Regions from separate parts of the Bacillus sp. 5w2 genome, predicted to be linked through region 3. Evidence: predicted binding sites of a transcription regulator. Region 3 holds the regulator's gene; each other region holds the start of a gene.
The links. Region 3 encodes NrdR, which represses ribonucleotide reductase genes. Its sites were predicted from a motif close to AACACNATATATNGTGTT; they were not measured.

Region 1: a site for NrdR is predicted at 2,943-2,960, ahead of ACXY7N_RS10160 (anaerobic ribonucleoside triphosphate reductase). Genes of this name have one in related genera too.
Region 2: a site for NrdR is predicted at 3,719-3,736, ahead of nrdI (class Ib ribonucleoside-diphosphate reductase assembly flavoprotein NrdI). Genes of this name have one in related genera too.

Annotation. Positions count from the first base shown of each region.
Region 1 covers NZ_JBTIWT010000004.1:61,811-67,422, forward strand. Annotated here, with positions in the region: gene ACXY7N_RS10140 (RNA-guided endonuclease InsQ/TnpB family protein) at 51-1,169, shown strand; gene ACXY7N_RS10145 (acyl-CoA thioesterase) at 1,334-1,753, shown strand; gene ACXY7N_RS10150 (HesB/YadR/YfhF family protein) at 1,782-2,072, opposite strand; gene plsY (glycerol-3-phosphate 1-O-acyltransferase PlsY) at 2,181-2,777, opposite strand; gene ACXY7N_RS10160 (anaerobic ribonucleoside triphosphate reductase) at 3,003-4,859, shown strand; gene nrdG (anaerobic ribonucleoside-triphosphate reductase activating protein) at 4,856-5,308, shown strand; gene ACXY7N_RS10170 (response regulator transcription factor) at 5,327-5,612, shown strand, end outside.
Region 2 covers NZ_JBTIWT010000002.1:261,839-267,450, reverse strand. Annotated here, with positions in the region: gene nrdF (class 1b ribonucleoside-diphosphate reductase subunit beta) at 1-43, opposite strand, end outside; partial or broken gene ACXY7N_RS05620 (ribonucleoside-diphosphate reductase subunit alpha) at 137-1,456, opposite strand; gene ACXY7N_RS05615 (group I intron GIY-YIG endonuclease) at 1,554-2,315, opposite strand; partial or broken gene ACXY7N_RS05610 (ribonucleotide reductase N-terminal alpha domain-containing protein) at 2,559-3,323, opposite strand; gene nrdI (class Ib ribonucleoside-diphosphate reductase assembly flavoprotein NrdI) at 3,310-3,669, opposite strand; gene ACXY7N_RS05600 (hypothetical protein) at 4,146-4,463, opposite strand; gene ACXY7N_RS05595 (hypothetical protein) at 4,489-4,683, opposite strand; gene ACXY7N_RS05590 (GNAT family N-acetyltransferase) at 4,929-5,507, shown strand; gene ACXY7N_RS05585 (hypothetical protein) at 5,543-5,612, opposite strand, start outside.
Region 3 covers NZ_JBTIWT010000014.1:32,839-38,450, reverse strand. Annotated here, with positions in the region: gene ACXY7N_RS20740 (glyceraldehyde-3-phosphate dehydrogenase) at 1-679, shown strand, start outside; gene speD (adenosylmethionine decarboxylase) at 1,067-1,450, shown strand; gene nrdR (transcriptional regulator NrdR) at 1,735-2,196, shown strand; gene ACXY7N_RS20725 (replication initiation and membrane attachment family protein) at 2,348-3,754, shown strand; gene dnaI (primosomal protein DnaI) at 3,788-4,726, shown strand; gene ytxC (putative sporulation protein YtxC) at 5,004-5,612, shown strand, end outside.

The DNA of each region.
Region 1 (5,612 bases), on a different contig from region 3:
CATCTTCAAGGGGAAATAAGCTAAGAAGATGGTTAAGGGGTTGCTGGAAAATGATGCTTGCGAAGAAAGTGAGAATCAAGCCGAATAAAGAACAAGAATTGCAACTTTGGAAATCTGTTGGTACGGCAAGATGGGCTTATAATTGGACACTGGCGAAGCAAGAAGAGAATTACAAGAATGGCGGAAAGTTCATATCAGACGGTTTTTTACGGAAAGAATTAACTGTATTAAAGCAGACTGAAGAATATGCTTGGTTGTACGATGTTTCAAATAATATAGCCAAACAAGCGATTAAAGATGCTTGTGAAGCATATAAGCGATTTTTCAAGGGACTGGCTGATAAACCACGATTCAAAAGCAGAAGGAAAGCAAACCTCTCTTTTTACAATGATAATGTCAAGTTAAAAGTAAAAGAAAAACAAGTTTTGATTGAGAAAGTTGGTTGGGTAAAAACATCCGAAAAGTTACCTGTAGGGGTTAAGTACTCTAATCCACGCATTAGCTTTGACGGTAAGTATTGGTATTTGTCTGTCGGTATTGAACAGGAGTTTACAAAAGAGAAGTTAACGGCTGTTTCGTTAGGAATAGATATTGGAATCAAAGAATTAGCATATTGTTCTGATGGGCAGAGGAAGAACAATATCAACAAAACAAAAATGGTAAGACAGGCAGAGAAACGCCTTCGTAGGTTGCAACGTCAAGTTTCTCGTAAATATGAAATGAATAAGGAGGGAAACCGTTTTGTCAAAACAAGCAACATTATAAAAATCGAGAAAGAGATACGACAACTACATAGAAGGTTATCAAATATCAGAAAGAATCATCTTCATCAATCCACGAGCGAAATTGTGAAAACCAAGCCATTTCGCATTGTGATGGAGACGTTGCATATGAACGGTCTGCTGAAGAATAGACACCTAGCTAAAGCGATTGCGAAGCAGTGTTTATATGAGTTCAAAAGACAAATTCAATACAAGTGTGAAAAATATGGTATTGAATTTGTAGAAGCTGATACATGGTATCCTTCTTCAAAAATGTGTTCCAGTTGTGGAAGCATCAACAAAGAACTAAAACTTTCTGACCGTGTATACAAATGCACTTGTGGTCACGAAATGGATAGGGATTTAAATGCGGCTATCAATTTGTCACGGTATGAATTAGCCAGTTAACATCTAAAAAAGTTACGGCTAATATGTAGGATTCGTTGTATCCGAATTTACGCTCTCGGAGTGTTACATCAAACGAAAGTAGCTTCTGTGAAATCGGACACGTAGAACAGGGAAATAAACAAAATTTATAGATTTTTATAAGTTTATGGCAACGGCGAATACATATGTTTGTAGCAGAACATGAAGTTGAAATCCGTTATGCGGAAACAGATCAAATGGGTGTTGTTTACCATTCAAATTATTTGGTGTGGCTTGAACTAGGTCGCACGAAACTTATACAAGATTTAGGATTTTCATATGTTGAAATGGAGAGAGAGGGAATTATTTCTCCTGTGTTAGACTTGCAAATTTCATATCGTAAAGCGATGCGTTACGGAGAAAAAGCGATCGTAAAAACATGGGTTGATACAGTGAGCCCACTTCGCGTTGTGTATGGATATGAAATTTATAATGGTGATGGAGAACTTTGTATTACTGCAAGTACGACGAATATTTGTGCGAAAAAAGAAGGTTTCCGCCCTGTATCATTTAAAAAGTTATATCCTGAGTGGTATGCGAAATATGAGGAAATTAAGAAAAAATAAAAAAAGTGTGGCAGAAGCCACGCTTTTTTTATTTTTCATAATTAAATTGAGGGAAATCATCACCGTCGTTAAGTGTAACAGATAAATTATGTCCATCGAAGAACCACTCATCATCGCCTTCAATAAAGAAGTTAATACCTTCTTCTTGAGTCTGAACAGCAGGATGTGCAGGATCATCTTTACGAATACCTAAAGAAAGTCCTTTTTGTACAGTACTGCAACCGCCGTATTGTACAAAAAGGCGTAGTGTTTCACCCGATTGTAAGTTTAATTCGTTTTTATACCATTGTGCTGCTTCTTTTGTTACGGAAAGATTCATGTATAGTTCCTCCAAATTATGTTGCTTTTTCTTTAGTATAAAAAATAACGCAAAAAGACGCTATTAATATGCTTCACGTTTTCTTTTTGCGTTATGTGGGTTACGATCTTATTTTTGCTTTTTTGAAAAGTTTGCTTTCGGTTCAGTTTTATTTATAATTCGTCCAATATTTGCACGGTGTTTATAAATAACCATACCTGCTAATAAACACATCGCAATAATGAAGATTTTATCCCCGCTAACAATTGATGCGATAACGGCAACGACAGCTGTTACCATAGAAGAAAGTGATACGTATCTTGTTGTAAATAAAAGGCTGAAAAAGACAACAGCTAATATTGCAAAAACAACTGGTGAGTAGCATAATAGCACGCCAGCAGAAGTTGCAACTGCTTTACCACCACGGAATTTCGCGAAAATCGGATACACATGTCCAAGAACAGCTGCTAACCCGAACCATAGTGGGTGAACGTCTAACCCGAAAATAATCGGTAGACTTGTTGCTAATGTACCTTTTAAAATGTCAGCAATTGTAACGATAAAACCTGCTTTTTTCCCTAGTGTGCGGAATGTATTTGTTCCGCCTAAATTACCGCTGCCATGCTCACGAATGTCGATTCCATAACCGATTTTTCCAACGACTAGTGCAAATGGAATCGAGCCAAGTAAGTAGGAAACGATAAATAAAAGATATGTAGTAACCATAAGTTCAGTCTCCTTTATTCAAATGTGTTGATAAAGGGTAAAAAGAGTTTTTCCCGTATATTGTACCATACATTTGTAAAGAGCACATTTCTTTTTTGTAAATGAAAAATTCATTATTTCGTGAAAAAAATTTCACAGGAATGTTACATTTCTCACAGAAACAACAAGACTATATGTAGTAACATTTTAATCACAAGACAACAACATATTGGTGGAGGGTTATAAATGTTACAACAAAATACACGTGGAGAAGAATTAATGAAAGTTTTCGAGACAATTGTCCACGGCAATGAACAAGATTTAATGCAAGAAAATGCAAATGTAGATGGCCGCTCTCCAATGGGAGTAATGGGAACGTTCGCATCAGAGAGTGCGAAATATTATGCAGTTGAAAATTTATTGTCAGATCAAGTGAAAAAAGCGATAAATCAAAATATATTATATCCACATGACTTAGATTTTTATGCGACAGGAACGACGACTTGTTCACAAATTCCATTAGCGCAAATGCTTACTAATGGTTTTCATACTGGACATGGACATATGAGACAACCGCAAGACATTAAAAGTGCGTTGGCTCTTTCGTCTATTATTTTTCAAGCGAATCAAAATATGCAGCACGGTGGTCAATCGTTTGCACTATTTGATATTGATTTAGCTCCGTATGTGAGAAAAACAGTAGAGAGACATAAGAAACGATTACAGTCATATCCGCTTACGAAAGAACAAATAGAAGAATTTGCATGGAAAGAAACGGAAAATGATGCGTATCAGGCGTGTGAGGCTTTCGTTCATAATTCAAATAGTATGCACAGTAGGGGCGGGGGACAAGTACCGTTTATTTCTATTAATTATGGAACAGACACATCAAAAGAGGGACGATTACTAGTTAGACAGCTTTTAAAAGCGACACAAGCTGGTCTTGGTAAAGGGGAAACACCAATTTTTCCTATTCAAATTTTTAAAATGAAAAAAGGTGTGAACTTTGAAGAATCTGATCCGAACTATGATTTATTTGAATTAGCGTTAGAGACAACGGCTGAACGATTATTCCCTAATTTTTCATTTTTAGATGCGCCATTTAATGCAGTGCATTATGATGGACGACCGGAAAGTGAAGTATGTTACATGGGATGCCGTACCCGTGTTATGTCTAACATACATGGAGAAGAAACAGCGATTGGAAGAGGCAATTTATCATTTACGTCTATCAACTTAGTGAAATTAGCATTAATTAGTGGTTCAAAAGAAGCATTTTTTGAAGCATTAAATTATTACTTAGATTTAGGAATTAAGCAATTATTAGAGAGATTTGAGTATCAATGTACGAAGCGAGCGAGAGATTTTCGATTTCTTTATTCACAAGGTGTATGGCGTGGTGGGGAAAAGTTACAGCCTGAAGATTCTGTAGCATCCATTTTAAAACAAGGGACGTTAAGTCTTGGTTTTATCGGTCTTGCGGAGTGTTTAGTAGCTTTAACAGGAAAGCATCATGGAGAAGATGAAGAAGCATGGAAACTTGGGTATGAAATTATTTCCTTTATGAGAGAGAGAATGGATAAAGCGACAGAAGAATATGAACTGAATTTCTCAGTAATTGCAACTCCTGCAGAAGGGTTATCAGGGAAGTTTGTGAAAAAAGATAGGGAAGAATTTGGTGTGATTAGCGGTATAACGAACCATAATTATTATACGAATTCATTCCATATTCCAGTTTACTATAACATTCAAGCGATAAAAAAAATTCGTTTAGAAGGGCCTTTTCACGCTCTATGTAACGGAGGCCATATTACGTATATTGAGCTAGACGGAGCAGCTATGCATAACAAAAAGGCATTAAAGCAAATTGTACAAGCGATGGCAGAGAATGGCGTTGGATACGGTTCAATTAATCATCCGGTTGACCGTTGTAAGTGCTGCAGTTATCACGGAGTTATAGGTAATGAATGCCCAAGCTGCGGAAATGGAGACGAGGCTAATATAGAAAGAATCCGCCGTATAACAGGTTATCTTGTAGGCGATATGTCGAAGTGGAATAGTGCGAAACGTAGTGAAGAGATGGATCGGGTGAAGCATAAATGAAAGTGATGAACATCATTCATGATAGTGTAGTCGATGGGGAAGGGTTGCGGACAGTCGTGTTTTTTGCGGGCTGTCCGCATCGTTGTTTCGGTTGCCATAATCCGGAATCGTGGAATATTTGTAATGGAACTGAAATGACAGTAGAAGAAATTGTGAACGAGATTGCAAGTAATCCATTAACTGATGTAACATTTTCAGGTGGAGATCCATTTTTCCAAGCTGCTGAAGTGAAAAAAGTAGCAAAAGCTGTGAAAGACTTGAAAAAAAATCTATGGATGTATACAGGTTATACGTTAGAAGAGATACAGAGTTCTCAAAATAATGATATGATAGAGTTGTTACATTATGGGGATGTTTTAGTCGATGGAAGATTTGAAATCGAGAAAAAAGATTTAACACTTCCATTTCGCGGAAGCTCCAATCAACGTATTATTCGATTGAAAGAGTAAAAAGGCGGGATAGATGATATGAATAAAACAGTATTACTTGTTGAAGATGAAAGAAGACTACGTGAAATCGTTAGTGATTATTTTCGTAATGAAGGCTTTGAAGTAATCGAAGCAGAAGACGGAAAAATAGCGTTAGAATTATTTGCAGAGCATGAAATTGATTTAATTATGTTAGATATTATGTTACCAGAAATAGATGGATGGTCTGTTTGTAGACGAATTAGAAAAGAATCAGCAGTACCAATTATTATGCTAACAGCCCGTTCGGATGAGGATGATACATTACTAGGGTTCGAATTAGGTG
Region 2 (5,612 bases), on a different contig from region 3:
AACTAAAATCATCTTCTTTTTTGTTCCAGTTTACCGCACGCATTCAATCGCCCCTTCTCTAAATAAACATGAAAAATTGATAACTAAGCATGAGCAGGGTTCAGAAAACCCTGCTCATGATGTCTCACTTTTTATATTAAACGGTACAAGCTACGCACTCTTCCACGCTTAACTTACGTGTTCTCGTATAATACAGACTCTTTAAGCCTTTTTTATGTGCATAGATGTAGTAACGTGCTAATTCACGTGTTGAAATATCACTATTAACGTAAAGAATTGTACTAATTCCTTGGTCAATATGTTCTTGGATTTCTGCGATTAAATCAATTAATTTAAACTGATTCATATCGTAAGAAGATTTATAGTACCAGAACGTATCTTTTGATAAATACGGCATTGGATAATATGTTGTTGCATTCGCATACGTTCTTGATTCAATTTGACTTACGATCGGCATTACGCTTGAAGTTGCATTTTGAACGTAACTGATAGATTGTGTTGGAGCAATAGCAAGACGGTAGGAATTATATAATCCATTCTTCTTCACTTGCTCTTTTAAACTTGTCCAATCTTCTTTTGTTGGAATATGAATTCCTTCAAATAATTGCTGAACTTTTTCAGTTACTGGGCTGTAATCTGTCGTTTCATACTTTTCAAAGTATGTGCCGTTCGCATAATCAGACTTATCGAAGTCTTTAAATGTTTCGCCTTTTTCTTTAGCGATTTCCATACTTTTCTCAATAGAGTAGTAATTTAACATCATAAAGAATGTACGAGCGAACTCTTTCGCTTCTGCACTTTCATATGCGATTTTGTTTTTTGATAAATATCCGTGTAAGTTCATTGCGCCAAGTCCAACTGAATGAAGCTCATCATTTGCTTTTTTCACAGTTGGTGCATTCGGAATGATCGTCATATCAGAAACAGCTGTTAAAGCTTCCATTCCCGCATGAACGGCTTCACGAATTTCTTTATTTTCCATTACATTCACGATATTTAACGATCCTAAATTACAGTTAATATCACGACGGATAATATCATCTGTACCATAATCATTTATTTCAGAAGTTTCTTGAAGCTGGAAGATTTCTGTACATAAGTTCGACATCTTCACAGTTCCAATATCCTTCAATGGATGTTGATTATTTGCATTTGATTTAAACATTAAGTATGGGTAACCAGACTCAAGCTGAATCATAGCGATTTTAATAAGCATATCACGTGCACTAATATCTAGCGGCTTCTTCTTCACTTTCGGATTGCTCATTAATTCATCGTACATTTCATCGATATCAATATCATCTAAATGCTTTCCGTATTCTTTATACACCGTATAAGGCGCGAAAACATGGAAAGGTTCGTTTTTCTCAGCTAGCTCAAAGAACTTACTTGGCACGATAATTCCGATTGATAGAGACTGAATACGGCTCTTCTCATCAGCATTTATTTTTTTGGTCAACTCGTCTTCATATTTCTATGAAGGTTGGACTATATCATCAACCTGTAACTGGTTGCCTTGCACTTCGACTGGTACCTATTTCCAGCCTACTCTACTAGCTTTCGTCTAATGACGTGCGTTCGATAGTCTCTACACCTTCTTGAAAGTATTGATAATTAGGAAAGTTATTGGATAGTACTCTATATTTTATCGTATTAGCAGGCACATTAAACGCTCGGCCGGCTTCCGCTAAAGACTCATAGTAAATGTCATTTATAACAATTGGCTTTTTTTGTTTTTCTCTTCCAGAATTATATTGGTTTTTTTGAGCTTTACTTATCTTCATACATGTTTCTTTTGTATGTTTTTTACCTTTACGAGACCTAGACATTTTTTCTTTTGTTTCATCAGTATGTTTTCTACCGTGAAATCGTTTAGTAATCTTAGATCTCATATTCTCCATATGTTGAGGTTTATCATACCAATAATTATTAGGACCAGTATTAATTTCAGAAAGAAATTTTTTTACTTCCTTTGAGTGAGTTTTCCCATACATATGGTTCTTTTCCCCACTCAACGCCCCACCTCTAGCGATGGGATGTCCGTTGTAGCAATACTGTTTCCCATAATATTGACTTAGTAAACTTTGCTCTATCTTATGAAGAATGTTCTTATCATCTGGTAACTCGATTATCCCTTTAAACTCAAATTTATTCTCACCATATAAATTCCAGGCTGCTTGTAAATGTTTACTATGATGCCGATTAGCATTCAATTGATTTCTATGAGTTTTAAATCGTACTTTAAAATTATTAGAACTACCAATATAAAACTTCCTATTTTCCTTATTAATTATCAAATAAATTCCACAGTTCATGGAATCTCGCCTCCGGTGAATATAAGATTCCACTTCACCCAAGTAACATTTCTTTCAAGCTTGGCACGGTATTACCTGCTATCCATGTACATGGACCGTAGGCTCTCTTAGTCAGCTTCTTCGCGGGTTCTTTTTCTTTTACCCCTTATTCAACTGATACCGTTAGCCGCTACTGCGACACCCTATTGGTTAGGTTCACAAGGTTTTCTCATACACATTACTGCGTAGAGGGACTACCAATTAATCCAAGAATTCAATAATATCCCAATGGAAAATGTTTAAGTATACTGCGCCGGCACCTTTTCGTTGGCCAAGCTGATTCGCATATGAAAACGAATCTTCAAGTAATTTCATAACAGGTACTACACCACTTGCAGCGTTGTCGATACCTTTAATTTGCTCACCGCGTGCGCGTAGCTTAGATAAGTTTAAAGCTACTCCACCGCCAATTTTCGATAATTGCATTGCTGTATTAATGTTAAAGCCGATTGAATTTAAGCTATCATCCATCTCTAACAAGAAACAAGACACCATTTCTCCTCTTCTGCTTCTTCCCGCATTTAAAAAGGTTGGTGTCGCTGGTTGGTAGTTTTGTTTTACAATCATGCTTGCGAAGTGTTTTGCCTTCGCAACATCACCGCGTCCTAAGTATAATGACACAATTGCTACACGATCTTCATAGCTTTCTAAGTATTGTTTTTGATCATTCGTTTTTAACGCATAATCTTTGTAAAACTTAGATGCTGCCATATAAGATTGGAACTCGAAGTTTTCACCATAAGCGATGTTATATACCTCTTCTACTTCCTCCAAGCTATACTCGTCCAGAACGTTGTAATAGTAATCATGTTCTTTCATATACTCCATTCGCTCTGCCACGCTATTAAAAGAAACGGTATTCTCTCTAGCTTCTTCCATAAAGACTTCTAATGCCTCTTTATCCTTATGAAGCTGATAAAAACCGTCCTGCATTTGCGTGATTTCATTATTCAGTTCAATGTGTCGCAATCTCCCGCACCCTTTCCTTAAAATATTCTACATCGTTATTTGTTCCAGATAACTCAAATTTTGATACAATAGGCACTTCATATTTAGTAGAAATTTTGTCAGCACTTGCACCGAACATGTCTCCCCAGTTACGATTGCCGCTTGCAGATACGCCTTTTAATTTTCCATTATTGCGCTCTAAAAAGTCTAAAACACGTTCTGGTACATTGCCAAAACCTGTTGTATACGTAATAAGAATAAAGTCTTCATCTATTACTAGATCTTCATCAATTTGAACGGCCGGCATATTTAATTTGTGGATGAAACGCTTCACGTTTCCTGTCATAGAATCATATGCAACTAACATTTCCGACCCCTCCCTCTCCAATCTATATTCTCTATATGTTGTTCTTGATTTCTCTATATATTGTATTACGTTTCAAAATAAGACACAAGATATATGTATAAATTCTTTCTTTTTTTAACTTTTACTTTTCGACAAGACAGTCGATTTTTTTCAATACAATGACTATGAAACAACATTCTAAAACTCATGTCAATAAAGTGCTTTTCAAAAAAGTTGTCAACGAATTTAACCTTATTTTTAAAAAAGTTACCAATATATTTTGTCATAAAACGGCAAATGCTGGAGTAATATATTTCTCCAGCATCACGCAAAAAAGAACAGACATGAAACGATAATCTGTTCTAAAAAACGATTACATTTATCAATTTTACTTTATTAAATATTATACATATACTTTCGGTTCGCGTTACATACTAAAAGATAATTATTACAGAAAAAGATTATTATTATGGAAATTCAACTTATTTACGAAAAGATTATTCAGAGTGCTCAATACGCAAAATATCTTTTACAAATATATGATGTGGATTTTCATCTTTATCAATCATTGTACATACAGGTGCCTCTTCATCAAAGTATACAATCATTCCTTCTACGTACTGATATGTATGTTGAACTTGTACAGTTACTTTAATTTCTAAAGCCTCTTCATATGCTCTTTTTATTTTCTGAAGCATTTTTGCCGAACACTTTCGTTTCTCTGGATACATGACCATCCCCATAAATCTATTGCCGGCTCTATCTTTCCACATATAATCCCAATGTGGTAATATACCTTGTTTAAAATCGCCCATAATTCTCCCCCCTATATTCTTCTAGTTACGAACGTGGCGTTTCTGAATATGTATAAATTACTTGCCCGCCGCGCTGCGCGTTCCCTATAATATGTTTAAAATCTTCTCGACTTACTACAACTTTCCTAAACGTATAAAATACATCTTTCGTTGCAACATACTCCTTTATTTCACCATTTTTCAGCTGATCCAAAATTGTATTTGCTAATTGTTCATCCATGTATTTCACCTCTATGCAATATTTTATTTTATCGTATATTCTATAGGTCAACAACTGTAAAATTATCCAGGTGCTATACCTTCATTGCATTTTCATTATTTCGCAAACGATATCACTTTACTATATGTCCACTAAATATCATATACTAACATAGCTACTTCTCTATATCAAACATTTCGACATTCAATTATGCAAAGTTCCATACCACTATGCTACAATATATAAATAGAACTAGGAGGGATACTATGATTCGGAAAGCAAAAAAGACAGATGCAAAGGCAATAGCTCCTTTATTGTATAACGCTCTGCACGAAATTGCTGAAAAAATCACAGGTAGCACTGTTGAGACAGAAGTATTACTAGGACTTGAAACATGGTTCTCAAAAGAGAGTAATCGACTGAGCTATGAAAACTGTTTTGTATATGAACAAGACGGGAGTGCGGTCGGAATTATTGTCGCTTATCACGGTAGTGAAGCAACAAGGCTTGATGCACCAATTGTACGTCACTTAAGAAAATTACATAAAGATGAATCGATTACGTTAGAAAAAGAAGCTGAGATTGATGAATATTACATTGATACATTATCAGTTTCAAGTGCATATGGCGGAAAAGGCATCGGTTCTAAGTTAATTAAAGCTGCTGAAATCCATGCAACTGAAAAGGAGCATGAAAAAATCGCATTACTTGTTAATTTAGAAAATACACGTGCCTATTCATTATACGAAAAGCTAGGTTATACAAAGGACCAAATCGTTATGCTTGTGGGTGAACCTTATGCCCATCTAGTAAAACCATTAAATACAAAGGTTTCTATATCTTAAAAAGAAAGCACACGATTTATATAAATCGTGTGCTTTTATGTTAAATTCGTATTTAATATATTTCCATTCATCGCCTCGTGAAACGTATATGTTGTACATCCCCAT
Region 3 (5,612 bases):
TTTAACAGCGCCTGGTAAGAATGAAGATGTAACAATTGTAGTTGGTGTGAACGAAGACCAATTAGATATTACAAAACATACTGTTATTTCAAATGCATCTTGTACAACAAACTGTTTAGCGCCTGTTGTTAAGGTGTTAGATGAGCAGTTTGGCATTGAAAACGGTTTAATGACAACTGTTCACGCTTATACAAATGACCAAAAAAATATTGATAACCCACATAAAGATTTAAGAAGAGCACGTGCTTGCGGACAATCAATCATTCCGACAACGACAGGTGCCGCGAAAGCGCTTGCAAAAGTTCTTCCGCACTTAAACGGAAAACTTCATGGTATGGCACTTCGTGTACCAACACCAAACGTGTCTCTTGTTGACTTAGTAGTAGATGTAAAACGTGATGTGACAGTTGAAGCTATTAATGAAGCATTCAAAACTGTTGCAAACGGTGCGTTAAAAGGTATTGTAGAATTCAGTGAAGAACCTTTAGTATCTATTGACTTTAATACAAATACACACTCAGCTATTATTGATGGTTTATCTACAATGGTAATGGGTGATCGTAAAGTGAAAGTACTTGCTTGGTATGATAACGAGTGGGGCTACTCTCGTCGTGTTGTAGATCTTGTAACGCTAGTTGTTGAAGAATTAGCGAAACAAGAAAATGTGCAACATATTTAAGTGAATAAGGGAGAGGGCAAGGGAATATTTGCCCTCTTTTTTTATTTTTTTCTGAAAAGGAAAAAAATTATATAAGTATATTTTTGAAAGTGGACATACCACGAAACGTTGTGATTACTGTATTTGTGAATCGTTTATTTTTTTTAGGGAAAAGTAAAGAGGAAAATATGACAGAAAATCGAAAAAACTGTTGTTGCAAAATGAAAATAAACAAAGTATACTAACACTCGTAAACTTAAGAGCTGAGGTACGTAGTCACTACTTAAAGGGTTAGGACCTCTCTGGACTAACTTTCCCCCGTGGTAGTGGAGCAAGCCAAATTGCAAATTAGTTTTCAATTCGAACAGTTAGAATAAATTTACAAGGGGGAACTGTAGAATGGATACTATGGATACGATGGGTCGTCACGTGATCGCTGAACTTTGGGATTGCGATTTCGACAAGCTTAATGACATGCCGTATATTGAACAATTATTTGTGGATGCAGCACTAAGAGCTGGTGCTGAAGTGCGTGAGGTTGCTTTCCATAAATTTGCACCACAAGGTGTAAGTGGAGTAGTAATTATCTCGGAATCACATTTAACAATTCATAGCTTTCCGGAGCACGGTTACGCAAGTATTGATGTTTATACTTGTGGGGATCGTATTGATCCAAATGTTGCTGCAGAATATATTGCAGAAGGTTTAAACGCGAAAACGCGTGAGAGCATCGAGCTTCCTCGAGGCACTGGTAGCTTCGAAATTAAGCAGAGAGAAACAAAAGCTCTTTAAAAAAGAACATAATTGATTTAAAATGTAAAGAGGTGTATAATGCACCTCTTTTTTAGTTTATAAAAAAGGAAACATATAACGTACTCGTTAGTGAGATAAATTGAGCTCTTACGAATAAGTTATCACCCCATCTACCATCTTATTTTTAAAAACGAGATGTTAAAGTAATGTGCTGAAACTTAAAGTGGTAAGAGAGTTAGAATGAGTTATATAATACTGTATATATATTGTAGATGAAGTAAGTAGAGAAAAAATAAAGAGTATAGTGTAAAGGAGTGAATATATTGCGTTGTCCATCCTGTTCTCATAATGGTACAAGAGTGTTAGATTCGCGTCCGGTAGACGAGGGGCGCTCTATTCGAAGAAGGAGAGAGTGTGAAAGTTGTTTAAGTCGCTTTACGACATTTGAAAGAGTAGAAGAGTCACCTCTTATCGTTGTAAAAAAAGAAGGCACACGAGAAGAGTTTAATAAAGAAAAGATTTTGCGCGGCTTAATTAAAGCGTGTGAAAAAAGACCAGTATCTTTAAGGCAATTAGAAGAAGTAACTCAAAGTGTGGAACGTGAACTTCGTAATTTAGGTATATCAGAAGTGAAAAGTGATATGATTGGTGAAATTGTTATGGAAGAACTGCGTGATATCGACGATGTTGCTTACGTACGTTTTGCTTCTGTATATCGCCAATTTAAAGATTTAAATGTATTTATTGAAGAATTAAAAGATATACTGCAAAAAGAAAGAGAATAGAAGCTGTATTTTATTCTCTTACATACCGTAAGTAATGAGATAAGAGAGCTAGAAGCGAAAGCTAATAGCTCTTTTTCGCTAAGAAATTATATAATGAAGATAGAACGAATGAAGTAGAGTATAGATTGGATGAGAGAAAGGAAAAGCAAGAATGGAAAAACAGTCATGGATGGAGCTATTGCCAATTGATCGTTATAAAGTAAGTGCGAAAGGGTTACTGCATAATTACGACCGAAAAGTATTAACGATGTTGTATCAGCCGTTAATAGGTAGTAGAGCTTTTAGCTTGTACATGACGCTATGGGGAGAGTTAGAGCAAGATCGTGTATTTGGAAAAGAGAATACACATCATTCCCTTATGGTGACCATGCAAATGCAGCTTCCTGAAATATATGAGGAACGAGTAAAGTTAGAGGCAATTGGGCTTTTAAAAGTATATATTAAGAAAGAAAAAGATATTCGAATGTTTATATACGAGCTGCAACCACCTTTATCTCCAAAGCAATTTTTTGATGATATTGTGTTAAGTATCTTTTTATACAATCGATTGAGCCGGACAAAATATAATCAAGTAAAGCAATATTTCTTAGAAGAAGAATTTGATTTTGCTTCTTATGAGAATGTTACGCGTTCTTTCAATGATGTGTTTGGTTCGTTTAATCCAGGACAGCTTGAGCATGCGCAAGAGGACCTTCGTATTCCAAAAACGACAGTGATGCCAAGTAACAAGAAGGGAGACGCTCCAAAAGTTTGGAATGATTTCTTTGATTTCTCCTTATTTGTAGATGGTTTGTCCGCTCTTGTCCCTAAAAAGGCGATTACAGATCAAGTGCGAGAATGTGTCATTACACTCGCTTACGTGTATGATGTAGATGTGTTATCGATGCAAAATATCGTTCTTGGTGCGGTGACAGAGATGCAGACAATTGATATCGAAAGGCTTAGAAAAGGAGCACGTGATTGGTATCAGTTCGAAAATGGTCAAGCGTTACCTGTATTAAGTGAAAGAGTACAGCCTCATGCTGCACGTGTGATGAAAGAGAAAGAGCCTTCTACACAAGAAGAGATGTTAATGCAACAGTTAGAGGAAATCTCACCAAAACAACTATTGAAAGAAATTTCTGGTGGTGCAGAGGCGACGAAGGCTGACTTGCAAATCGTTGAAGATGTAATGATCAATCAAAAGTTAACGCCAGGTGTTGTGAATGTACTTATTTATTACGTTATGCTACGCTCAGATATGAAACTTGCGAAAACGTATGTGGAGAAGATTGCTGGGCATTGGGCACGTAAAAAGGTCGGTACAGTAGCTGAAGCAATGGCGTTAGCGAAAGAAGAAAATCGTCAATATCAAGAATGGGCTGAGACGAAGAAAAAAGGCCGTACCTCGAGGAAAACAGTGCGAAAAGAAATGGTGCCAGATTGGCTGAAAGAAGAGCCGAAAGAACAAGAGAAAGAAACAGTGAAGAAAGATGTAAATAAGAAAAAAGATGCAAGTACGTTAGATGATGAACGAAAACGACTAGAAGAAGTGTTGAAAAAATATAAGCGTGATTAATAGAAGAGAATGAACGCTCTTTGAGGTGAGAAAATGGAGCATATTCAAAATTCATTTGCAAAGTTAATGGAAAATAAAAATTTTAAAAATAGATATGAAGTATTAAAGGCGGAAGTAATGGCACATCCGCGTGTGAAAGAATTTATAGACGAACATAAAGGTGAAGTAACAACTTCTATGATTGAGCGCAGCCTTGTGAAGTTATACGAATATATTGGACAAAGTGTAGGTTGTGCGGATTGTCCGGATCTAGGTTCGTGTAAAAACATGCTGCAAGGATATGAGCCAAAGCTCGTTATTCAAGGGAAGATGATTGATATTCAATACGATCGTTGCGTTAGAAAAGTAGCATATGACGAGAGAAAGAAATATGAAAAACTCGTTCAAAGTGTATATATGCCAACTGACATTTTACAAGCGACGATGGAAAACTTAGACCCTTCAGATTTAGATGCACGTATTGATGCAATTGGTGCAGCTAATGAATTTTTAAGTACATATGAACCTGGTAAAAAAGTGCAAGGTTTGTATTTGTACGGTAAATTTGGTGTAGGGAAAACGTATTTGTTAGGAGCAATTGCGAATGAGCTTGCTCAAAAGAAAATAAGTTCGATGCTCGTATACTTCCCTGAATTTCTACGTGAAATTAAAAGTTCGATTCAAGATAATTCGATTGGGGAAAAGATTGATGCAGTGAAACGCGTACAAGTTTTAATGTTAGATGATATTGGAGCAGAAGCGATGTCAAGCTTTGTGCGTGATGATGTGCTTGGCGCAATTTTGCAATTCCGTATGTTAGAAAACTTACCGACGTTCTTTACGTCTAACTTTGATTTCAAGGAATTGGAACATCATTTAACGTATACACAACGTGGTGAAGCAGAACAAATGAAAGCAGCACGTATTATGGAACGAATTAAATATTTAGCGAAACCAATTCCAATTGGCGGGAAAAACCGACGTCATAAGTAAAAGAGCAAGCTGAGAAGCTTGCTCTTTTTTCGTTTTGAACACTTTTCAGACTAGGTGAATTGTAAAACGAAAAGTTCTTATGGAAAATTCATTGTAGCTTGTATCATTTTTTTCTCCCTCCCTTAATATATATAAAATTAGCAAGCCATATCGAGTGGATTTTCTAGCGATAAGAACTGTAATTCTACTAAGAGTGAACTTCCACGGGACGGACTCTTATAGGATTTGTAACGTATAGATACAGTCCTTTAGAGCAGGGATAAAAGGGGGGACAAGAGTGATTGAAATTTGCTTCGAAGAAAAAAATGATGCTATGCATGTATATAGACAGCTACTGAAAAGAGCGGAACTGTTATATAAGGAAACGAGTGTATATTTACAGGAACAAAAGATTGTAATTCATATACCAGTATGTGAATCGAATTATATTGAAAAGATTTTATTGCCAGTAATGGTATATTTCATTGTGAATGTAAAGCAAAACGAGTGGATTTATACAATCTTAAAAGAAAAGTTTTTTTATGAAGAAGAGGAAGAGTGTCATCAAATATTGCATATGGCACAAGAGATATTAAAGGGAAGAAGAAAAGGGGTTGCTCGTGAATTAACACGTCATGCATTCGAATCATATATTAAGTCTTCTTTAAATAATTGGCTTTGTGATCCGCTTTCGTTCTCGTTTTCATCATATGTTCGTTTTCGTCTTCGTACATATAGGGAAATGGTAGCTAAGATTGCTGAAGTGGCGATTGATGAGTATAAGTTGGAACAAGAATATCAAATGTTTATTGAGACGCTCCGGCAACAAGTACGTAGCCGAAAATCACGGTTGTCCAGTGTGCATCTTATTTTTGATGAAAGTTTTATTTTCTATGATGATAAAGGT